Regions from separate parts of the Caballeronia sp. Lep1P3 genome, predicted to be linked through region 2. Evidence: riboswitches for the same ligand, from Rfam matches in the RefSeq annotation. Region 2 holds a riboswitch; each other region holds the start of a gene.
What was found. A riboswitch is a leader RNA that binds a small molecule or an ion and turns the genes downstream of it on or off. The one in region 2 is predicted to bind cobalamin.
Positions count from the first base shown of each region.

Region 1 (5,971 bases), on a different replicon from region 2:
CGCTGGCCCTTCGGCAGCGCGATCTCGGCGCGCTCGCTCGCCTCGCCGGTCAGCAGCAGGCGCGCGGCGGCGAGGCTCGTCGCGGTCGCGCAGCTTCCGGTGGTGTAGCCGCTTCTGAGCGGCGCGGATTGTTCGGGAGTCTCGTCACGCATGGCGCGCAGCATTCGGGCGATCAGCCCTTCCTCGATACGAGCAGCGTGATCGGCAACGCTTGCCGCCACGTATCGAAGCTGCCGAGCGGCTCCGCATGCGCGAGGGCGATGCGCGTCAGTTCGCCGCCGTGCCGTGCGTGCCAGTCGACGAGCACGGCCTCGCCCTGCAGCGTGACGGCATTGGCGATCAGCCGGCCGCCCTGACGCAGCCGCGTCCAGCATGCGTCGAGCACGCCCGCCGCCGTCACGCCGCCGCCGACGAACACGGCATCGGGCGCGGCAAGGCCGTCGAGCGCGCCCGGCGCTTCGCCCTTCACGAGCCTGAGCGCGGGCACGCCGAGCGCATCGCGATTATGTTCGATGAGACGCTGCCGCGTTTCGTTCGCTTCGATCGCAATCGCGCGGCAAGACGGATGCGCGCGCATCCATTCGATGCCGATCGAGCCGCACCCCGCGCCCACGTCCCAAAGCAGTTCGCCGGGCTGCGGCGCAAGGCGCGCGAGCGTGATGGCGCGCACATCGCGCTTGGTGAGCTGGCCGTCGTGCCGGTACATGTCGTCGGGCAAGCCCGGCGTGAGCGGCGGACCCGCGTGCCCCGCATGCGTGCGGCATTCGATGGCGACGAGATTAAGCGCGGCCACGAGCGGCTCGCGCCAGTCATCGGCGCGTTCGTCGATGCGTCGCTCGTTCGCGCCGCCCAGATGTTCGAACACGGTCATGCGGCTCGCGCCGAAGCCGTGCGCCGTCAAAAGCGCGGCGATGGCGGCGGGCGTCGCGCCGTCCGCGCTCAGCACGAGAAGACGCTCGCCGCGAAAGGCATGCGCGAGCAGCGAGGCGACCGGACGTCCGACGAGCGACACGCATCGCGCATCCTGTAACGCCCAGTGCAGCCGCGCCGCCGCGAGCGACAGCGACGATGCCGCCGGAATCACGCGCATCTCGTCGGGAGAAAGCTCGCGTGCGAGCGTCGCGCCGACGCCGAAGAACATCGGGTCGCCGCTCGCGAGCACGCACGCCTGCGCGCCGCTCGTGCGCTCGGCAAGCACGGCATCGAGCGAAAACGGGCTTGGCCACGCGATGCGCCGTGCAGCGATGCGTGCAGGCAGGAACGCGAGATGACGCTCGCCGCCGTGAATGGACGCGGCCCGCATGAGCGCGCGCCGCGCCTCGCGGCTCAAGCCATGCCAGCCGTCCTCGCCGATGCCTACCACGGTCAGCCAGGTCGACATGCGCGGTGCCCTCCTTGCGTTTCGCCGCGCGCCGGATGCGAAAACCCCATGCGCGAAGCGGTCTGATGGTCGATAAAAGCGGGCATAATAACCCGGTCCGTCGGTGCCCGAAGGGAGCGATCCTCAGGGCCTAACAGGGAACACAGCGAAACTGTGGCTGCCCCCGCAATTGTACGCAGCGAGTCCGCGCTCCACTGCGACTGGTTTATACCGGGAAGGCCGGCGCGGGCGGCGACCTGCCAGCCAAGAGACCTGCCGACTCCACGTCTCAATGCATTATTCGCGCGACGCCGACCGGGCGGGGTGTACCGGTCGGCGCACGCGCGAAACGCACCGGTCACGCTTTTGAACGCTTCTTTTCCGACATCGCGGCCATCGGCTTGTCCCGGCCTCATGCGCGTCGTGCAGGCGCGCGACGGCGGGCTCGCGCGCCTGCGTCTCGCGGGCGGCGAGCTTCGCGCGGACGCGGCGCATGCGCTTGCGCACGCGGCCATGTGCTGCGGCAGCGGCATCATCGACATTACGAATCGCGCGAACCTGCAATTGCGCGGCATCCACGACGACGCGCACGCGCGGCTCGTCGGCATCGCGCTCGACGCCGGGCTCGGCCCGCAAGCGCAAGGCGGCGACGATCTGCGCAACGTGATGCTGAGTCCGCTCGCAAGCGACGCTACGCGCGCGCTTTGCGACGCCATCGTCGGCGCGATGCAGCGGGATCCCGCGTTGCACGCGCTGTCGCCCAAATTCGCGCTGCAGCTCGACGGCGGCGAACGGCTCGCGATGCTCGATCATCCTCACGACGTGTGGCTGAGCGCAACGGACGACGGATCGCGCTATGCGTTCGGTCTGGGAGGAACGGTGCCGCATCGCATCGGCGATGCGCCGGCGCTCGGCAGCGTCGCGCGCGATGATGTGGTCGCGTTCGTGCTGTCCGCGCTGCATGCGTTTCTTGCTCGCGCATCGAATGAAGAGCACAGGATGCGGGCGCTGATCGCGCGCATCGGCTTGCCTCTTATTGTGGATTCCTTATCATTCGACGCAGTCCGCAGCGACTGGCGACGCGCCCCCGCCGATGCCTCGTTGCGCTTCGGCGCGCATCCGATGCCCGACCGCGCCGCATGGTATGTGGGCGCGCAACCGCCATTGGGACGCCTCGACGCCGCCACGCTCGACGCCCTCGCCGATCTCGCCTCCGCGCACGCGCAAGGCCGTCTCGTGATGACGCCGTGGCAAGGCGTGCTGCTGCCGGATGTCGCGGAAAGCCGCACGCGGTATGTGATCGAGCGTCTCGATGCGCTCGGTCTCGTCACCGATGCGAACGCGCCGCTTGCGCGCATGATCGCGTGCAGCGGCTCGACTGGCTGCGCAAGAAGCCATGCCGATACCAAAGCCGATGCACACCGCCTCGCCACGCTGCTGCGCGCTCCCGTCGACGTGCACCTGAGCGGGTGCGAACGCTCGTGCGCGGCGGCGCATCCGGTCCCCGTCACGATGATGGCGGTGTCGCATGCGCGCTATGACCTGCATGTGGACGCGCGCATCGCCGCACGCAATTTATCCATCGAAGAGGCGGCCGAATGGCTCGCCCGGAGCCATGCCGATGCTTGACTACCTACGCGACGGCGCGCAGATCTATCGTGAATCGTTCGCGACGATCCGCACCGAAGCCGACTTGCGCGCCATTCCAGGCGACCTCGAAAAGCTCGCCGTACGACTGATCCATGCATGCGGCATGGTCGATATCGTCGACGATCTGCGCTTCTCTGCCGGCGCAGGCGATGTCGGCCGCAACGCGCTCGCGGCCGGCGCGCCGATACTGTGCGATGCCCGCATGGTCGCGGAAGGCATCACGCGCGCGCGCCTGCCCGCCGACAACCGCGTGATCTGCACGCTCGCCGATCCGTCCGTGCCCGAACGTGCCCGCGCGATGGGCAACACGCGCTCGGCCGCCGCGCTCGAACTGTGGCGGCCGCATCTCGAAGGCGCGATCGTCGCGATCGGCAACGCGCCTACCGCGCTCTTTCATCTGCTCGACATGCTCGATGCCGGCGCGCCCCGGCCCGCGCTGATTCTCGGCTTTCCTGTCGGGTTCATCGGCGCGGCGGAATCCAAAGCGATGCTTGCCGCGGATAGCCGCGGCGTGCCTTATGTCGCGCTGCTAGGCCGGCGTGGCGGCAGCGCAATGGCCGCCGCCGCGGTGAACGCACTTGCTTCGGAGACCGAATGATGAGCGGCCGGCTCTACGGTCTCGGCGTCGGTCCGGGCGACCCCGAACTCATCACCGTGAAGGCGCTGCGGCTTCTCAAGGCAGTGCCCGTCGTCGCGTACTTCGTCGCGAAGGGCAAGAAAGGCAATGCGTTCGGCATCATCGAGTCGCATCTGGAGGACGCGCAAACGCGCCTGCCGCTCGTCTATCCCGTCACGACCGAAGCGCTCGAACCGCCGCTTTGCTACGAGACGATCATCAGCGGGTTCTACGATGAAGCCGCGCTCGCCATCGCGCATCATCTCGAAGCCGGACGCGATGTCGCCGTGATTTGCGAAGGCGATCCGTTCTTCTACGGCTCGTACATGTATCTGCACGATCGTCTCGCGGGCCGCTTCGATGCGCTCGTGGTTCCGGGCGTATGTTCCATGCTCGGCGGCGTATCCGTGCTCGGCACGCCGCTCGTCTATCGCAATCAGAGCCTGAGCGTGCTGTCGGGCGTGCTTCCCGAAGAAGAACTCCGCCACAAACTCGAAGCAAGCGATGCGGCGGTCGTCATGAAACTCGGGCGCAACTTCGAGAAGGTGCGGCGCGTGCTCGTCGAACTCGGCCTCGACAAGCGCGCGTTGTATGTCGAGCGCGCGACGATGGCGAATCAACGCATCGTGCCGCTCGATGAAGTGGATCCGATGGCTTCGCCCTATTTCTCGCTACTCGTCGTGCCGGGGGAAAGATGGCGGGCATGAGCGATGTTTCTGCAATGGCCATCGTCGCGCTCGGCGAAGGCTCCATGCACACCGCGCGACGCATTCAGGCGCGTTACGCGGGGTCGCTCGTGCATGGACTCGCGAGCCGCGTCCATGCGGACGTCCCCTACGACGACTTCGGCGCGCACATACGCGCGCTTTACGTGGCGAACACGCCTGTCGTCGCGCTGTGTTCGGCGGGTATCGTCATCCGTGCGCTCGCGCCGTGTCTTGCCGACAAACGCGCGGAGCCTCCCGTGCTTGCCGTCGCGCAGGACGGCAGCGCGGTCGTGCCGCTTCTCGGCGGCATGAGCGGCGTGAACGTGCTCGCTCGCGAGATCGGCGCGGCGCTCGATACTACGCCCGCCATCACGACGAGCGGCGAATTGCGTTTCGGCACATGCCTGCTCGCGCCGCCGCCGGGCTATGCGGTCGCGGACATCGAACGCGGCAAGCGCTTCGTGTCCGACTTGCTGGCAGGCGAAGCAACGCGCATAGAAGGCCATGCGCCGTGGCTCGACCAAGCCGATTTGCCGCGCGGGAACGATGCACGTCTCGCCGTGCGCGTGACGCCGCATGACGCGCGCGATGAACACAGTCTCGTGATTCATCCACGCTGCGTCGTCGCGTGGATCGAGGACGCAAGCGGTTCGACTACGGAGCGGGTGCATCTTGCGTTACGCGCGCATCGGCTCTCACCGCTTGCGCTCGCGGCGCTCGTTGCGCCTGCGCGCGACATGCAGTGCGATTCGCTCGCGGATGCCGCCAAAGCGTTGAACGTACCGCTACGCTTCGGCGATGCATCGCCTGAGCATGATGTGCTTCATGGCGACGGCATTGCACTCACCATCGCCGATGCGCCCGTCGATGCGCAGTCCATCGGACAGGCACGCGGCACGCTGACGGTGATCGGACTCGGACCCGGCAGCGCGGAACTCATGACACCCGCGGCAAAGGCGGCCCTCGCCGCCGCTGAAGATGTTTTGGGCTACGAAACATATTTGCGCATGGCCGGACCCTTTCGTGCCGATCAGCGCGTCCACATGACGGACAACCGCGAGGAACTGCAACGCGCGCGCCACGCGTTCGAACTCGCGAGCGGCGGTCGCAGAGTCGTCGTCGTTTCGTCCGGCGATCCGGGCGTCTTCGCGATGGCCGCCGCCGTGCTCGAAGCGCTCGACAAAGGACGCGACGCGCATGCCGAATGGAATGCGGTGAAGCTCGCGATCGTGCCGGGCGTATCGGCATCGCTCGCGACGGCTGCGCGCGCGGGCGCACCGCTCGGCCATGATTTCTGCGTGTTGTCCCTGTCGGATAACCTGAAGCCGTGGAACGTGATCGAAAAGCGCATCGAGCATGCGAGCCAGGCCGATCTCGTGATGGCGTTCTATAACCCGCTATCGAAGGCGCGGCCCTGGCAATTCGATCGCGCCATCGACATCGTGCGGGCACATCGCCATGCGCACACGCCCGTCGTGCTGGGCCGCGACGTAGGCCGCGCCGGCGAGACCATGCGCATCGTCAGGCTCGGCGAATTGAATGGCGGGCTCGTCGATATGCGCACGATGGTGATCGTCGGTTCGTCGACGACACGCGTGATCGGCAACGACGAATGGGTCTATACGCCGCGCTGGTACT
Region 1 covers NZ_CP084266.1:774,197-780,167, forward strand. Annotated here, with positions in the region: gene LDZ27_RS18100 (cobalt-precorrin-5B (C(1))-methyltransferase) at 1-152, opposite strand, end outside; gene cbiE (precorrin-6y C5,15-methyltransferase (decarboxylating) subunit CbiE) at 173-1,381, opposite strand; cobalamin riboswitch at 1,466-1,656, shown strand; gene cobG (precorrin-3B synthase) at 1,727-2,989, shown strand; gene LDZ27_RS18115 (precorrin-8X methylmutase) at 2,982-3,608, shown strand; gene LDZ27_RS18120 (precorrin-2 C(20)-methyltransferase) at 3,605-4,333, shown strand; gene cobJ (precorrin-3B C(17)-methyltransferase) at 4,330-5,971, shown strand, end outside; gene LDZ27_RS18130 (VWA domain-containing protein) at 5,952-5,971, opposite strand, start outside.
Region 1: linked by a shared signal. The riboswitch ahead of cobG (precorrin-3B synthase) and the one ahead of LDZ27_RS10880 (TonB-dependent receptor domain-containing protein) in region 2 are both predicted to bind cobalamin.

Region 2 (5,971 bases):
GCGGCGCGCGCGGCGGCGCGGTCGTCGTCGCTCTCCCAGCCCCAGCCGGTGAGATACGGAAAGCGGTTGAGCAGCACGGTGTCGAGCACGGTCGCGCTGAAGACGTCGTGCGTGCTTTGCGGCATCAGCGCGCGCTCGCGTGCGAGGTCCGGCGCGCGCCACGATGCGAGCGCGCGGTCATCGAGCGTGACCGATCCGGACGCCGGCTTCGCGAGGCCCGCGAGCACGCCGATCAGCGTCGTCTTGCCCGCGCCGTTCGGCCCGGCGATGCACCACGCCTCGCCTGCCGCGATGGTCGCGCTCAAGTCCTGAACGAGCGTGCGTGCGCCTGCGCGCAGCGTGAGGTCGTGAAGGCGCAGGGACGTCATCGCGGCCTTCGCAACAGCATCCAGAGGAACATCGGCACGCCGATCAGCGCCGTCACCACGCCGACCGGCAATTGCGACGGCGCGATCACCGTGCGCGCGGCAAGGTCCGCGCTCATCACGGCGAGCCCGCCCGCGAGCGCGGCGGCCGGCACGAGCATGCGCTGATCGTTGCCGAACGCGAGCCGCAAGAGATGCGGCACCACGAGTCCGACGAAGCCGATGGTTCCCGCCGTCGTCACCGCTGCCGCCGCCGCGAGCGATGCCGCGAGATACACGCGCAGGCGCAATCGCCCGACCGGGACGCCGAGCGCGCGCGCGGTCGCGTCGCCGCGCAAGAGTACGTTCAGTCGCGGCGCGGCCGGCACGATGACGGCGAGCATCACGGCAAGCGCGATCATCGCGGGCCAGGGCGTCGCCGCGCCGTTGAGATCGCCGGTGAGCCAGAAGATCATGCCGCGCAGCCGGTTCTCCGGCGCGACGCTCAGCATCAGCGTGACGAGCGCGCCCCAGCCCGCCGCGATCACCACGCCCGTCAGCAGAAGACGCGGCGATGCGTCCTGCTCGCCGCGCCACAGGTGCGTGCGTGCAAGCCCGAGCACCAGCACGATCGATGCGAACGCGCCCGCGCACGCGGCAAGATCGACGCCCCACCACGGCATCGACGCGAGCATCGCGGCAAGCGCGAAGGCCGCCGCGCCGCCTGACACGCCGAGCACGTAAGGCTCCGCGAGCGGATTGCGCAGCAGCACTTGCAGCAGCGCGCCGGCGGTCGCGAGCAGCGCACCCGACGCGAAGCCCGCGAGCGCGCGCGGCAGACGCAGCGTGAGCACGATGTCATCGGCGATATCGGGCGCGGCCGCATGCGTGTGAAAGAGCGTGTGAAAGAGCGCGTGAAAGACCGCAGCAAGCACGCGCGATGGCGCGAGCGCGACGCTGCCGAGCGCGAGCGATGCGACGAGCATGGCGATCGTCGCAGCGGCGAGCGCGAGCCAGATCAGCGCGGCGCGGCTCGCGGTCATCGCCTTCAGCGGACGGCGCGCGTCAGCGGCTTCGCTCACGACGGATGCCAGCCGAGCGTGACATACGCGCCGCGCCGCGGCGTGTTGTACGAATAAGCGAGTTCATAGTTCCGGTCGAACAGATTGTCGATGCGCGCGCCCACGTACCACGACTTCGTGATGTCGTAGCGCGCCGAGAGATTGACGACGCCATAGCCCGCGAGCGTCGAATCGTAGTCGCTGCGCGCGCCGCTCACGATCCACTCGCCGCCCACGCGCCAGCGCCCGATCGAACGATGCGCGGCGAGCGTCGCGAAACGCCGCGCGCGTCGCGTGAGTTCCTCGTGATTCGTCTCGTCGACGGGATTCTGGAACGTCACGCCCGCACGCACGTCCGTTGCGCCGAGATGCCCCGCCCACGATCCTTCGACGCCCTGCACCTTCGCGCGCCCGACGTTCTGCGCGATATAGAAGCCGCTGCCGTCGGACACGTAGTCGATCAGGTTCGAATAGCGCGTCTGGAACGCGGTCACGCGCAGGACGCCCACTTTGTTCGACGCGTACTGCAACGCGGCTTCGACCGAATGACTGCGCTCCGGCTGAATCGACGGATTGCCGCTGAACGGATAGTAGAGATCGTCGAAGCTCGGCGCGCGGAACGACGCCGCGTAGCTCGCGCTCGCGCGCCAGTGCGCGTCGATGTCGTAGGCGTAGCCCAGATAGTAGCTGGTCGCGCCACCGAAGTCGGAGTACTGGTCGCGGCGCACGTTCGCCTGCACTTCGCTCGGACCGAAGCGCCCCACGTAGCCCGCGAACACCGAGTTCACATGTCTGTCGGGCGCGCTCAACTGATCCGAATCGAGCGATTGATCGAGATGCTCGTAGCCGAAGACGAGCTTGTGCGTATCCGCGAGCCTGAAGTCGTTCTGCCACAGATACTGATGCGTCTCAGAATTGAAGCGGCTCGTATAGACGCCGTTCTGCTCGATGTTCGCGCGGTCCTGTCCTTGCGCGATGGTGAAGTGCGTCGTCCAGCGGTCGGTCAGCTTGCCGTTCGCGAACACCGATGCCGAACGCACGCGGTCATGCGACTTGTTGATGTCGGTCGGTGTGCCGTAGGCATCGTCGAAACTGTCGACGCCGTTCGACTGCAGGAAGCGCACGCCCGCGTCCCACTTGTCGCTAAATTTATGACGCAGCGTCGCGGCGACGCTCTCGTTGAGATAACCGTTCGCGTTCGGATTCGCGCCGGGCGCGAGCGCCGGGTCGATCGCGGAAAAGCCGTCGGTTTTCTCGCGCGATACGTTCAGGCTGAACGTGGTGCGGCCATCGGCATCGAGCGCGCCGTCGACGCCCGCCGATTGCCGCTGCGTGTGATAGCTGCCGTATTCGGTTTCGAAATGAAAGCGCGGCGGATGCGGCTCGCCCTCTTTCGTGAAGATCTGCACGACGCCGCCGATGGCGTTCGATCCATACAGCGCCGACACGTTGCCGTTCACCACTTCGACGCGCCCGATCTGGTCGAGCATCAATTGCGAAAGCTGCGCCGCGCCGAGCGAGACCGATTCGACGCGCACGCCGTCGATGAGCGTAAGCGACTGCGACGACGACGCGCCGCGAATGTACACGCCCGAGTTCGCGCCCGGACCGCCGTTGCGCGTGATCTGCACGCCCGGCGCGAGCGCGATGAGACCGAGCGCATCGTCGGCGCTGCTATCGGCGATATCCTGCTCGTCGAAGAGCGTCGTCTGCGGGATGGCATCGGCGAGCGGCTGTGCGCCGCGCGTCGCGGTCACGACGACGGGCGCGAGGGTTTGAGCGTTGGATTCAGCGCTGGATTGAGCGTGCGCACTCGGCGCAAGAAGCAATGGACAGGCCAAAAGAACGACGCGCGGCGCGCGGCGAATGAGCCCGGACGAAGGCAAGACCATGTGTGAAGCGTTCCCGTTGGAGACTGGCGCGTGCCCCGCTCCCCGCGAGGTCTGTGCGCGACGCGCGCGCCGTGCGTCCGAACGATGTCGAGGCATGGCGCGCTGGACGATTGGCCGGTATCCGGGCTGACGACGCATCGTCCCGCCTTCCCGCGCGACAAGCGCGCAGTGGCATCGACACGTTTCTTGCAGGGCGCCTCGCGTCAAACGATTGCACGCGAGGCCCGCGAAAAAACGCGCATGGGACGACTTGCAACTTGCGTTGCGGTCGCTTACCGTTGCGGGGGCAGCACAGGTTGGCTCATCCCGTTCTGCGGGACTTCGCTTCCTGTTTCCCGTTTGACTGCGCCGCGAGAGACGCGGGCGCGAGCACCAAAAGTGCGGCAAGTGTAGGAGCGCGCGTTTGGGCCGTCAAGAAAGCGCGCATGCGGCGCCCGGGCGCAACGGGCGGCATCGGCGCTTGTCGTTCGTCTCGCATGCCGGTCATCGGCGAGAACCCAATCCGCACACGAATGCATGGCGATGCACGCAAGATCGCGTGCTGTTACGTCTCGAAACGAGACATTTATCGGAAGCGCGTTTGAAGCGCGCTAAAATGCGAGGTCTTTAGAGGACGCAGCACATGCTCAACGAACTCGAATCACTGTCAGGAAATATCGGCCGGCTGATCCAGATCAGCGAGCGCCATCATCAGGCGCGTCTCGCGCTCGAAGCACAAATCGAACAATTGCGCGCCGACTTCGCCAGCGTCCAGGCCGAACTCGTGCAGATGCGTCATGAGCGCGACACGCTGCAAGCCGAACGCGATTCTCTCTCCGCCAAGATCGACGACGCGCAAGTGCGCCTCAACGCGATCCTCGAAAAGCTGCCGCGCGGCAAAGGGCATCAGGCCGAAGGCGACAACCAGCTCGATCTTCTGAACGCCGACGCCGGCGCATCGCGCGAAGCACAGCACGAACACGCGCACGCCGCCGAATTGCACGGCGAGCATCATCACGGAGAGAAGGCATGACGACCACGCAGATCGAAGTATCCATTCTCGGGCAACCGTATCGCCTCGCGTGCTCGCCGCAAACCGAAGGCGCACTGCGCGAAGCGGTCGCGCGCGTCGATGCCGAAATGAACAAGGTGCGCAATGCGAGCAACGTGCGCGGCACGGATCGCATCGCGGTGATGGCCGCGCTTTCGCTGGCGTCCGAATTGCTGAAGCTGCAGGAAAGCGTGCGTCATGGCGAGGCCTTCCCCGCGGAGGAAATTCGCCGCACCATGCACTCGATGAACGAGCAACTCGGCGCGGTCATTGCGCAATATGAAGTGCAGTGACGAGGCGCAGTGACGCTCATGTGTTCGTCTAATCAGCGTCGCGATGTCAATCAAAAAAAGATACCGCGAGATCGCTGTCAAGGGGCTGCACAAGGCCATCGATTGGTGTAGAGTGAGGTCTCCCTGCCCAGTGCGCCAAGGTCATATATTCCTTGAACCAATGTCACATTGGCACGGTTGCGGAACCTTGCAGCACGGGCGCGCGCGTCACTCAGTCTGATGTACCCGAAGTGTTGCTTACCGCGACCAATCTTGAACCCAGGTTCAGGATGCCGGCCTAGCGGCTGTGGCGGGGACCTCATCCATACGGCATCGGTTTTTACCGATGCCGTTTTCATTTGCATTGTCGTCATTTGCATCGTCCTTTCGCACACAAGAAAAGCATGCGCTACTGGCTGATGAAGTCCGAACCGGACGAGGCGAGCATCGATCATCTCGCGCACGCGCCGAAAAAGACATTGCCGTGGACCGGCGTGCGCAACTATCAGGCGCGCAACTTCATGCGCGACCAGATGCAGGCAGGCGACGGCGTGCTCTTCTATCATTCCAGTTGCCCGGAGCCGGGCATCGCGGGTATCGCGAAAGTGTGCTCGGGTGCGTATCCCGATCCCACGCAGTTCGACCCGAAGAGCGCCTACTACGACCCCAAGTCCACGCAGGAAACGCCGCGCTGGTTGCTCGTCGATGTGAGCTTCGTCAAGAAGACGCGGCTCATCCCGCTCGCCGAACTGCGCGAGCATGAAGAACTAGCCGGCATGCGCGTGCTCGCGCGCGGCAACAGGCTGTCGATCACGCCCGTCACCGAAGACGAGTGGCGCTTTATTACCGAACGCCTTCTGTAGGGCCGGAACCAAACGCGCGCGGCGAGCGCCTAAATGCCGTCGCGATTCACGCGATGCCTTGCGTTCGGAGTCCTTCCATGATCAACAAGAAAATTGCCGCCGCACTCGCGCTCGCGATGTCGGGCGCTGCGCTCAGCATGTCAACCACAGCCGTCGCGCAGACGGCAATCGTCAATCCGCAGCCATCGGGCGTGCTGTCGCTGTCCGCGCAGGCAACGGCTCAGGTGCCGCAGGATGTCGTCACCATCACGCTCTTCTACGAGCAGGAAGCTGCGGATCCCTCCTCGCTCACCGCAACGCTCAATCAGCGCGCGGACGCCGCATTGCGCGAAGCGAAGGGCGTCGATGGCGTGACCGCGCGAAGCGGCTCGTTCACCGTGTATCCGTCGACGGACCGCGACGGCAAGATTTCCGCGTGGCGCGGCCGCACGGAAGTCGTGCTGGAATCGCACGACTTCGCGGCGGCGTCCAAGCTGGCGGGCAAGATGAGCGCGTCGATGCAGGTCGGC
Region 2 covers NZ_CP084265.1:2,318,582-2,324,552, forward strand. Annotated here, with positions in the region: gene LDZ27_RS10870 (ABC transporter ATP-binding protein) at 1-368, opposite strand, end outside; gene LDZ27_RS10875 (iron ABC transporter permease) at 365-1,387, opposite strand; gene LDZ27_RS10880 (TonB-dependent receptor domain-containing protein) at 1,423-3,297, opposite strand; cobalamin riboswitch at 3,392-3,689, opposite strand; gene LDZ27_RS10885 (ATPase) at 3,920-4,309, shown strand; gene LDZ27_RS10890 (cell division protein ZapA) at 4,306-4,620, shown strand; RNA gene ssrS (6S RNA) at 4,738-4,920, shown strand; gene LDZ27_RS10900 (EVE domain-containing protein) at 5,004-5,462, shown strand; gene LDZ27_RS10905 (SIMPL domain-containing protein) at 5,600-5,971, shown strand, end outside.

Region 3 (5,971 bases), on a different replicon from region 2:
ATGGCATCGGCCGCGCGATCGAGACGCGCATCGAGCCCCGCGATCTCCTGTGCCTGTGTGATGCCGAGATGCCGCTCCGGCAGCGTCATATCGTCTGCATTCGAAAGATGTCCGCAATAGCGAATGCCTTCGGGAATGGCTTGCGCGAGCATGTCGGCATGACGCGGCGAGGCAACGCGATTAGCGAGCACGCCATGAAACGGAACATCCGCGCGATAACGCGCAAGCCCGAATGCCACTGCGCCGAAGGTTTGCGCCATGCCATGCGCGCCGATCACGGCGAGCACGGGCACGTTGAACGCGGCGGCAAGATCCGCGCTGCTGGGCGTGCCATCGAAAAGGCCCATGACGCCTTCGATCAGGATCCGGTCCGCATCGCGCGCGGCCTTTGCAAGCAACGCGCGGCATGCATCGAGGCCCACCATCGAAAGATGCAGCGAATAGACGGGCGATCCGCATGCGCGTTCGAGAATCATCGGGTCGAGAAAATCCGGCCCGGTCTTGAAGACGCGCACGCGCCGGCCCTGCCGCGTGTGATGGCGAGCGAGCGCGGCCGTTACCGTCGTCTTGCCTTGATGCGACGCGCTCGCGCCGATGAAAAGTGCGGGACAGTCAGGCATCGTGTCAGAACTCGACGCCGCGTTGCGCCTTCACGCCTTGCTCGCGATAGGGATGTTTCACGAGCCGCATCTCGGTGACGAGGTCGGCCAACTCGACGAGCGCATCCGGCGCATGACGGCCCGTAACGACCACATGCAGCATCGCGGGGCGCGCCTTCAGCACATCGAGCACTTCGTCTAGCGGCAGATAGTCGTATTTGAGGACCGTGTTGAGTTCATCAAGCACGACCATCTGATACGCGCCGCTTTCTATCATGCGACGCGCTTCGCTCCAGCCCTTGCGCGCGGTCGCCATGTCGGCTTCGCGGTTCTGCGTATTCCACGTATAGCCGTCGCCCATCGTGACGAAATCGCACTTCGCCATCGCGCTCAGGACATCGCGTTCGGACGTATGCAGCGCGCCCTTGATGAACTGCACGACGCCGAGCTTCATGCCGTGGCCGAGCACGCGCACGGCCATGCCGAACGCGGCTGTGGTCTTGCCCTTGCCGTTGCCCGTATTGACGATCAGCAAGCCCTTCTCGTGATCGGCGGCGGCCTGCTTCTTCTCGTGGCCTTCCTTGCGACGCTGCGTCATGCGCAGATGCGATTCGGTATCGGTTTTCATGGGCTTTTCGTGTCGTTCATGCTTCGTTCACTGCAATGGCGACCGTGACGCCGCCCGCGATCGTCTTGCGCACGGCTAACCGCCCGCCATCGCTTGCGAGCAGCGCGCAAGGCTCGCATACGCCATCGAGCAGAGTGGGGGCGATGTCGTCGGCGCCATAGAAACTCAAGGGCAGGCGATGACGCTCGCAAAACGCGCGCAAGCCCGCTTCATCCTGCTTGATGTCGATGCTCGCGACGCACGCGATATCCGCGAACGCAAGCCCTGAAGATCGAAGCGCGATGTGCACGGCCGTTTCTATCGCTTCGGCGCTCACGCCGCGTTTGCAGCCGATGCCGACTGCAAGTCCAGGCGGCCGCGCGCGATGAGACTCCATTGATTTGCACTGAACGAGAAGCTTGGCGCCGTGCATGCGTCCCTCGCGGATGCGCGGCGTTCGGCGAAACGCATGCGGTGTTGCATGCTTTGCGTTTCGTCCCCTGCGCTGGCCGGTATCCGGGCTTGCGACTTCATCGCGCGGCCTTCCCGCCTGATGACCGGCAGTGGCGTGAAGCACGATGCGCGGCATCGCAACGATGCGTGCCGCCAGTCGCGTACCGTTGCGGGGACAGCACAGGCTGGCGCGCGTTCTTCGCGAACTGAAGAGGCGGCTTCCTGTTTCCCGTTTAACTGCGCGTTGCGTGTGAACGCGCGAGCACCAGACGCGGGCAAAAGATAACACATGCACCTTATATCGGTATCGGCTTTCTTGACGCTCGTTCACGCGCAGCCTAGACTTCCACGCAGTTTTGGTGCTCGCGCGCGATGTCTTTCGCGCGCAGTCAAACGGGAAGCAGGAAGCGTCTCGCGTGTTCATGCGAACGGACGAACGCCAACCTGCGCTGCCCCCGCAACGGTAAGCGACTAGCGGCATTCACGCATCGAATGCCGCGCATTACGCACCGCGCCACTGTCGGTCATACGGCAGGAAGGCCGCGCAATGATGTCGCCAGCCCGGATACCGGCCAAACTACGCAGGGCCCGATGCCGCGGGGAGGCGGCACGGACCACGATCCACTAAGTCGTGCGCAATTCCAGTCCGGTCGTTCGCTTGCGATTCACTCATCGCGCGATGCACGGCGCACGCATACATGAGCCACGGAGCTACGATGCAAACCCGCAAGATTCCCGTCACGGTGGTGACAGGCTTTCTCGGCAGCGGCAAGACAACCCTCATGCGTCATATCCTCGCGAACGCGCAAGGCTTGCGTCTCGCTGTAATCGTCAACGAGTTCGGCGAGCTCGGCATCGATGGCGAAATCCTCAAGGGCTGCGGCATCGGCTGCGACGACGAAGCGGCATCGTCGGACCGCAATCTGTATGAGCTTGCAAACGGGTGCCTGTGCTGCACGGTGCAGGAGGCGTTCTATCCGGTGATGGAGCAGTTGCTCGAACGGCGCGAGCGCATCGATCACGTCCTCATCGAAACGTCGGGCCTTGCCTTGCCCAAGCCGCTCGTGCAGGCGTTCAACTGGCCGTCCATCAAGAATGCGTTCACCGTCGATGCGGTCATCACCGTGGTCGATGGTCCCGCCGCCGCGAGCGGACAGTTCGCCGCGAACCCGCAAGCCGTCGATGCGCAGCGCAGGGCCGATCCGAATCTGGATCACGAATCGCCGCTGCACGAGTTATTCGAGGATCAGCTTGCCTCGGCAGACCTCGTCATCGTCAACAAGATGGACCTGATGAATGAAGACGCGTGGCGATCGGTCGAAGCGCTCGTGCGTCCGGAGATTCCGCCCGAAGTGAAGATCGTCCCCGCGCAAATGGGCAAGCTCGACGTCCATGCGTTGCTCGGCCTGCAATCGGCGTCGGAAGAGACCATTCATTTGCGGCAGGATCATCACGGTTCCGCGGACGATGAAGGCCACGCGGATCATCATCACGACGAGTTCGATTCGGTCGTCGTTGCAGCGCATATCGAATCGCGCGAGCAAGCGATTGCCGCATTGCATACGCTCGTCGAGCACCACACGATCTATCGCGTGAAAGGGTTCGCCGCGCTGCCGGGCGCGGCCATGCGCCTCGTCGTGCAGGGCGTGGGACGGCGCTTCGACAGCTATTTCGACAGGCGTTGGCGCCAAGGCGAGGCAGAAAGCCGCTTCGTGCTGATCGGCGAGGGACTCGATACGCAAACGCTGCAGGCCGCATTCGACGCAGCGCTTGCCAACGCGCTCGCGCAGGCTTAAGCGCAATGCATCTGCTACGCACCACACCGGGCCGTTTCGTCGATGACGCTGCGGGCGTCATACGAATCGATCAGACGCGCGCGCCGATTGTCATACTCAGTTCCGCCGACACCACGCTCGCGCTGCTTGCAAGCGTGTTTCCGCGCCTGGAAGCGGGCTTCCCGGAAGTGCGGCTCGTGAACCAGTCCTTTCTGCGTCAGCCAGCGTCCGTCGACTTCTATATCGACGATGTGCTGCGTCATGCGAAGGTCGTGATCGTCGATCATCTTGGCGGCGAATCGTATTGGCCTTACGGCATCGAACGTCTTGTATCGCTTGCAAGAAGCGAGAATCAATTGCTCGCCATGTTCTCGGGCGATCTCACCGAAGACCCGAATCTCATCAGCAAGAGCACGGTTGATGCCGCGTTTTGCCGCGCACTGTCGCGCTATTTGCGCGAAGGCGGCGCGCGCAATGCGGAAGAGTTCTTGCGCGCGATCGGTCATCGCGCATTCGGCTTCGGACGCGAGCCGCAACCGCCAGGCCCGCTTCCTGCCGTCGCGATCTATCACCCCGAGCGCGAGATCGCAGTCATCGACGACTGGCGCGCGCGTTGGACCGAGGGTGCGCCCGTCGTCGCGGTCCTGTTTTATCGCGCGCATTTGCAGTCCGGTAATACGGCGGTGTTCGACGCGATCATCGAATCACTCGAAAAAGAAGGCCTGAATCCACTGCCCGTCGCGATTTCGTCGCTGAAGGACAGCGTGAGCCGCGAAGTGGTCGAGCGACTGTGCGCCCAGCATCGCGCGTCGCTCGTGCTGAACACGACGGCGTTCGCTGCGGGCGTGATCGGCGAAAGCGAGGCATTCGAAGTCGCGGGCGACGCGCCCGTGCTGCAAGTCATTCTGAGCGGCGGTAATCGCGATGACTGGGAGAAGGACAATCACGGCCTCAATTCGCGCGATGTCGCGATGCATGTCGCGTTGCCCGAAGTCGATGGCCGCATCATCACGCGCGCAGTGAGTTTCAAAGGCCTCGCGTATCGCTGTGTGCATACGCAGGTGGACGTCGTGCGCTATCAGGCCGATGCCGAGCGCGTGAGCTTCGTCGCTCAACTGAGCCGGCGCTGGTGCGCGCTGCGGCATACGCCCAACGCGGACAAGCGCATCGCGCTCGTGCTCGCGAACTATCCGGCAAGCGAAGGGCGCATTGGCAATGGCGTGGGACTCGACACGCCCGCATCGGCGGTCGGCATCTTGTCGATGCTCGCGAGCGAGGGCTATCGGACAGGCGATATTCCGCCGCATGGCGATGCGCTCATCGCCGCGCTCACGCAGGGCGTGACGAACGATCCCGTGGTGCGCGATCTGCGGCCTGCGCTTCAGAGCCTGTCGCTCGACGAATATCTCGACGCGTATCGAACGCTGCCTGCGGACGCGCGCGCCGCGCTCGAAAAAACATGGGGCGCGCCCGAGCAAGACCCAACGGTGAGACGCGGCCGGTTCATGATCGCGGGCTTGCGTTGTGGTCAGGTGTTCGTCGGCATTCAGCCGTCGCGTTCGCGCGAGCGCAACGACTACGCGAGCTATCACGACGCCGAACTCGTGCCGCCGCATTCGTATCTCGCGTTCTACATCTGGCTGCGCAAGCGCTTCAATGCCGATGCGCTCGTGCATGTCGGCAAGCACGGCAACCTCGAATGGCTGCCGGGAAAGAGCGTCGCGCTATCGGCCTCATGCTGGCCCGATCTCATTCTCGGTCCGATGCCGCATCTCTATCCGTTCATCGTCAACGATCCGGGCGAGGGCAGTCAGGCGAAGCGGCGGGCACAGGCGGTCATCATCGATCATCTGATGCCGCCGCTCACGCGCGCGGAGAACTACGGGCCATTGCAGGATCTGGAGCGTCAGGTTGACGAGTACTACGAAGCATTGATGGTCGATCATCGCCGCGCGAAGCTGCTGCGCAAGTCGATCCTCGCGAGCATCGTCGAAAACAGGCTGCACGAAGAACTCGGCTTCGCCGCGCCGCGCGATGCGGCTGGCGAAGACGCGTTGCTCACGCGCGCCGATGCATATCTCTGCGAGCTCAAGGAAGCGCAGATACGCGACGGGCTTCACATATTCGGCGTATCGCCGCAAGGCGCGCAGCGCCGCGATACGCTGCTCGCGCTCGGACGCTTTCCGACAGGCGACGGGCAGGGTGCGAACGCGAGTCTCATCGCGGCGCTTGCGCGTGATCTGGAACTCGGCGATGCCTTCGATCCGCTCGATGCCGACTGGTCCGCAACATGGAACGGCCCGCGCCCGCAAGTACTGGAAGCCGCCATCGACGGGCCGTGGCGTCATCATGGCGACACGCGCGAGCGGCTCGAAGCGCTTGCAGCGCAGATCATAGCGGGCAATGCGGATACGCCCGGCCCGCGTACTGCGCTCGTGCTGCAGCGCTTGCGTAACGATGTTCTTGCGCGCCTCGACGCATGCGGCCCGCAAGAGTCGATGCAGTTGAAGCGCGGACTCGAAGGTCGCTTCGTGCCG
Region 3 covers NZ_CP084266.1:783,104-789,074, reverse strand. Annotated here, with positions in the region: gene LDZ27_RS18160 (cobyrinate a,c-diamide synthase) at 1-620, opposite strand, end outside; gene cobO (cob(I)yrinic acid a,c-diamide adenosyltransferase) at 625-1,227, opposite strand; gene LDZ27_RS18150 (cobalamin biosynthesis protein) at 1,244-1,603, opposite strand; cobalamin riboswitch at 1,696-1,944, opposite strand; cobalamin riboswitch at 2,000-2,251, shown strand; gene cobW (cobalamin biosynthesis protein CobW) at 2,376-3,455, shown strand; gene cobN (cobaltochelatase subunit CobN) at 3,461-5,971, shown strand, end outside.
Region 3: linked by a shared signal. The riboswitch ahead of LDZ27_RS18150 (cobalamin biosynthesis protein) and the one ahead of LDZ27_RS10880 (TonB-dependent receptor domain-containing protein) in region 2 are both predicted to bind cobalamin.

Region 4 (5,971 bases), on a different replicon from region 2:
CAGAACTTCCGCCGCCTGTTCGCTTCGAAGACGCGACGCTCGAAGCGCCGCCGCGTCTGCTCAATGGGCTGCATATCGCTATCGCGCGCGATGCCGCGTTCTCGTTCATCTATCCCGCCAACGTCGATTTGCTGAGAACGCTGGGCGCACGCATCAGCACCTTCTCGCCGCTTGCCGATGAACCCGTTCCCGCCGACGCCGACGCGCTCTATCTTCCCGGCGGTTATCCGGAACTGCACGCGGCGACGCTCGCATCGAACGCGCGCACGCGGGCATCGATTGCCATGCATGTCGCGAACGAACGCGTTGTCGTGGCGGAATGCGGAGGCATGCTCTATCTCCTCGATTCGCTCATCGATGTGGAAGGCGTGCGCCATGGCATGCTTGGGATGCTGCCCGGCAACGCATCGATGCAGCGGCGTCTCGCGCGTCTCGCGATGCAGCGGCTCGATTCATCGCACGGCCCGCTCATGGGTCACACGTTCCACTATTCCACGCTGGAAACGACGATGCAGCCGATGCTCATCGCCAGGCACGCGACCACGCATACCGAAGGCGAAGCGCTTTATCGGCAAGGCAAGATCACAGCCACTTATATGCACGCTTACTGGCCGTCGAATCCGGCGGCAGCCGCAGCCCTCTTTCGCGGCGAACCGCTATGACGATCATCGACCTCGCCTTCACCATCGAACGCGCAAAAGCGCAGCAACCTATCGGCTCGCCGTGCACCGGCGTATGCAAGCTCGATCCCGCGCACGGCCTGTGCGCGGGATGCTTCCGAAGCCGCGAAGAGATCAAGCAGTTCCGACAGATGGACGATGCCGCGAAGCTCGCGCTGCTCGATGCATTACCCGGCAGACAAGCCGCGACGTTGCGCTAGCGCGGGCCGCTCGACTTCACGCGCTGCCAGTGCGCCGAACAGAAGCCCGAGCGTCGTCCATACGATCACCTGAATGCCGACTGCCACGACGCGAAATTGCCACAGCAAAGACGCGGAGAAATCGGCGGGCACTTCATCGACGCGCGGCAACGCGATCTGCGCAACCGCTATCAATGCAACATATGAAGCGCCCGCGATGATCGTCGCGTTCCAGTTGCCGTGACGCGCATGCAACCGCCTTTGCAGCCATACGGCGAAGACCGCCGCCGCGACCGAAATCGCCAACATGCCAAAGAACAATGCGGTGCGCGGCCCGATGGTCTCGGGGTTCCCGATGGCGGGCGGATTAGGCGGATATTTGATGAGGGGCACGATGGCGACGCTCACGAAGCCCAACGTCGCGAGCAAGGCCGATGTGCCGCGTGCATGCAATGCGCCAAGCCGCCCATAGGCGAACGCAAAGACGAGTGAGAAGATGCCGCCAAGCGCGGTGCCGAATACCGCGACGCCGGTGAAAAGACCGAGTCCTGCCTGCGTATCGCGGCTCACGAGTTCTTCGTCGCCATCATGATCGTGCGCATTGGCCGCGCTTTTATCATCATCATGCGCGTGTTCGTGCTTTTCCTCGAACGCAATGGCGCGCGCAACGGCCGGCTCACCAAACGTCCTTGCAAAGCCGAATCCGAGCAGGCCCGCGACGAGTCCCGCGATCATGCCGCGTATGAGCAAACTGCGAATCATGGCGCGTCCTCAGTGGCAGGGAAAGCCGAGCAGATGCCGGCCATCGTGGACGAACTCGTGCACGTACATACCCGAGAAGATCGACGTGGCGCCTTGTTCCGCGCCGACGAAATAGATCGCGATCAGCAGAATGAGGCCGATAAACACGGCCCAGGGCAAGACTTCGCGCACCGGAATGGGAACCGGCGCATCGAGCGAAGGCGAAGCGGAAGCAGCGGAATAGACCGGCGCGTGAGAAGAAGCGTTCATTGAATTTCTCCAGGGGAAAAGCGCGTCCCGATAGACGAAGAGCTTGCAGCGGGGTCTGACTCGCGGGCCGTGTCATTGACGACGAACCGCTTACAGTGGCGCGACCGTGCCGGGTTTGCACCGGCTTCCTCGCATTGCAAGCTTGCCATTCTATGATGAATGCCGGCAAAGTACAGCAACGAAATCGCTCTATGCGAGTTTGCTTTGAAATTCATTCTGCTGTGCCACGCCGCCACGCATGCGATGAGAGCCGCGCGCTTTCCTTCTCCCGACGATGCCGTTGCACGCGACGAACGCGCTACGCTCGCGCATCTTCGTGCACGGTGCGATGAACGTGTCATTGCCAGTCCCGCGGCTGCGGCGCGCGCAACGGCCTCATGGATCACGCATTCATTCGACATCGATCCGGCTTTCGGCGACATCGACTACGGGCGCTGGCGCGGGCACTCGATACGCGACATGGCCGAATCGGACCCGCAAGGCGTCGCTGCGTGGCTCTCGAACGTCGATGCAAGGCCGCATGGCGGCGAGAGCATCGCGATGCTGGCGCAACGTGTCACTCAAGCGCTTGCGCGTCTTGCGCGCGAGGCTTCGTGCGAATGTTGCATCGTGGTGACGCATGCGATCGTGCTCAAGGTCGCGCTCGCGCATGTGCGCGGCGAACCACTCGCGTCTATTCGCTCGGTGGATTTCGCACCGTTATCATCGATTACGCTCGACTATGACGCAGTGCGCGAAGGCTGGCGCGTGCAAGAAACTTCATAGGCCGCCGCGCACTCGAACGATTGCAGCTTTCTTAAAGGAGACGCTCATGACGCACTATGTGGACGGTTTCGTGGTACCGGTGCGCTTAGACAGGATCGATGCCTATCGCGCGATGGCCGAGGAAGCGGGAAAAATCTGGCTGGAACATGGCGCGCTGCAGTTCGTGGAAACCATCGCGGATGACGTCAAGCCCGGCCAGCTCACATCGTTTCCGCAAAGCGTGCAATTGCAGGAAGGCGAGACGGTCGCGTTTTCGTGGATACGTTATGAATCGCGCGAAGCTCGCGACACGGTCAACGCAAAGGTCATGAACGACCCGCGTCTGAAGGCCATGATGGAAAAGGAAGAGCCGCCTTTCGACGCCCGGCGCATGTTCTTTGGCGGCTTTGAGACGATCGTCGAACTCGGGCGCGGCTAGGCTTTTTAGCGCTTGCCCAAAAGGAAAATAGCGACATGTATATCGCCATGAATCGTTTCAGAATCGTGCCCGGTGCGGAAGCGGAATTCGAACGCTTGTGGACGAGCCGCGACACGCATCTCAAGGATGTGCCCGGCTTTGTCGAGTTTCACTTGCTAAAGGGGCCAGTCAAGGACGACTACGTCCTCTATTCGAGCCACACAGTCTGGGCGAATCAGGCGGCGTTCGAGGACTGGACGCGTTCGGACGCGTTTCGCGCCGCGCATCGCAATGCAGGCGGCGAGACGCGTCGGCTTTATCTTGGCCACCCCGAATTCGAAGGCTTCGAAGTGATTCAAACGGTGAAATAGCGCGCTTCTTTTACACGCGTATGAAAAAACGCGCTCATCGAAGGACTTTTTTAAGGAGACGATTAAGCCTTCGCTCCGCGCGCCATGCGCTGCAACGTTGAAGAATCGATGGCCGCCGCGCAGATTCGCACCGCTTCCTTGAGCGTGCGCGGCCTTCCCGCGCCGAACTCGCTCTCGAGCATCGCGACGGCGCGCGCGCGCTCGTCGTTGCCTAGCTTCTCTCCCGTCGCCAGTTCCAGAACGGAGATGAAGTAGGCCGCAGGCGGTGCAGTGCGTCCTTGGGCGACATGCGCCCTGTCGCCGGCGCCGCCGTCGTAGGCCTTGCCGCGTACATGGGCCCACGCAGCCCGGTCAGTGTCGTTTCGACTATTCATTGGTCTCTTCATTCGCTGAAATGCTCGAGCGCCGACGCGCAAACGTCATTGAACAAGCATGCAGCAAAGACCGTTCCACGCTGTCATCAAGCTGTCTTTTTGTCCGACAACAAAGCCTTCGCCACGCGACACGCAGCGAGATCCCACGCCGCGCATCCGACCGACTTGAACACGACCGGCCGCCCAGGGCGCTCGCTCGATGCGAGCGCTTCCGCAAGCGGCCGAACCGCGTTCCAGTCGACGCCCGCGAGAATGAAGTCGCCTGCTTCGTGACGCGCGCCTGCGGCATCGTCGACATAAAGCTCGCTTGCGTGAATAGTCGAAGCGGCGATTTCGGCGGCCTCAGCCGTGAATGCGCCCACGCCGATCACGAGCCGCGCGGCGCTTGCCGGCAGCGTATAAACAGGCGTTTTGCTCGTCGTCGCGGCGATCACGACATCGACCGATTCGGGAATGGATGCGCTATGAAGCGGCGCGATGTTAGGCGAGAGACCGGCGTGCTTCGCACAGAATGCGCTTGCGCTGCCTTCACGCGAGCCGAGCACGAAAACGCGCGCATCCGGATACACGCTCGCCAACGCCTCCACATGCGATGCAGCCTGCTTGCCGGTGCCGATGACGAGCACTTCTCGCGGCGGCATCGAAGCGAGCGTGCGAATTGCAAGCATCGATACCGCTGCCGTGCGGCGGCCTGTCACGGTCGGTCCGTCGAGCATGAATTGCGGCACGCCCGTGGCGGCATCGAATGCAGTGACTTGCCCGTGTATCGTCGGCAAGGCGCGCGCACTATTGCCGGGGCAAACGTTGACGAGCTTGTGCATCGCGATATCCTCGGCGGTCGCGGGCATCGACAACATCACGCCGCCCTCGGCAAGCGGCACGACGAGGCGCTCGGGACTGGCGATGCGGCCCGCCGCATAGTCGAGCATCGTCGCAGCGAGCGTGTCGACGAGGCGGTCGTATGGCAGAAGGCGCGCTGTTTGCGCTGCATCGAATGCGGGAATTGCGGCGGAGGTGTCGGTCATCGTTGAATCGCCTCTTTGAGTAAGTGCCGTCGGATGCCATCGGGATGCCATTGAAAAGCCCGATCATTCTAAAGGCGGCAGCCCGCGTGTCATAAAGCGCGCGGCTTTCTACAATCGAACGCATCGGCCGAGTCATATGACTGCAACATGAAATCGTCATAATCGACCGTTCCGTGCCGCGCACAACGACAGCATGCTTACGGAGCACCTCATGACCACGACGGACAAGCAGCGCCGCTTTCACGCCGACCTGATCGACAGCTATGACGAAGAGTTCGAGATGGAGATCGACGACCGCTTTCTCGACGGCGAAGCGGCCTTCTCCGATGAAGAGCGTCAGCTTCGCAAGACCTATTTTCGCGAGCTGTTCCGCCTGCAAGGCGAACTCGTCAAGCTGCAGGACTGGGTGGTGCATACGGGGCACCGCCTCGTCGTGATCTTCGAAGGGCGAGATGCCGCTGGAAAAGGCGGTGCCATCAAGCGCATCACGCAGCGGCTCAATCCGCGCGTTTGTCGCGTGGCCGCTCTGCCGGCACCGAACAATCGCGAGCGCACGCAGTGGTATTTCCAGCGCTATGTATCGCATCTGCCGGCGGGCGGCGAGATCGTGCTATTTGATCGAAGCTGGTATAACCGCGCGGGCGTCGAGCGCGTCATGCACTTCTGTACTGACGAAGAGTATGAAGAATTCTTTCGCTCGGTTCCCGAGTTCGAGAAGATGCTCGTGCGCAGCGGCATTCAGATCATCAAGTACTGGTTCTCCATTACCGACGACGAACAGGAAGTGCGCTTCGAAGCGCGCATCGAAGATCCGCTCAAGCAGTGGAAGCTAAGTCCGATGGACCTGGAGAGCCGCCGGCGCTGGGAAGCGTACACGGCTGCCAAGGAAGTGATGCTGCAGCGCTCGCATATTCCCGAAGCGCCGTGGTGGGTGGTGCAGGCCGTCGACAAGAAACGCGCCCGTTTGAATTGCATTCATCACCTGTTGAGTCAGGTGCCGTATCACGAGGTCGAGCATTCCCCGATCGACTTGCCCGAGCGCGTATTCAATCCGGATTACCTGCGCCAGCCTGTGCCGGAATCGATGTACGTCCCCGAGGTTTACTGAATCGTTTCAGCAGTGACGGCAGGCGATGCGCGTGATCGTCTCGCCGTCATGCTGACGCACC
Region 4 covers NZ_CP084266.1:789,092-795,062, forward strand. Annotated here, with positions in the region: gene LDZ27_RS18160 (cobyrinate a,c-diamide synthase) at 1-662, shown strand, start outside; gene LDZ27_RS18165 (DUF1289 domain-containing protein) at 659-880, shown strand; gene LDZ27_RS18170 (CbtA family protein) at 848-1,621, opposite strand; gene LDZ27_RS18175 (CbtB-domain containing protein) at 1,631-1,870, opposite strand; cobalamin riboswitch at 1,900-2,063, opposite strand; gene LDZ27_RS18180 (histidine phosphatase family protein) at 2,075-2,635, shown strand; gene LDZ27_RS18185 (DUF1428 domain-containing protein) at 2,682-3,053, shown strand; gene LDZ27_RS18190 (antibiotic biosynthesis monooxygenase) at 3,089-3,403, shown strand; gene LDZ27_RS18195 (hypothetical protein) at 3,466-3,777, opposite strand; gene lhpI (bifunctional Delta(1)-pyrroline-2-carboxylate/Delta(1)-piperideine-2-carboxylate reductase) at 3,864-4,802, opposite strand; gene ppk2 (polyphosphate kinase 2) at 5,014-5,910, shown strand; gene LDZ27_RS18210 (hypothetical protein) at 5,917-5,971, opposite strand, start outside.
Region 4: linked by a shared signal. The riboswitch ahead of LDZ27_RS18175 (CbtB-domain containing protein) and the one ahead of LDZ27_RS10880 (TonB-dependent receptor domain-containing protein) in region 2 are both predicted to bind cobalamin.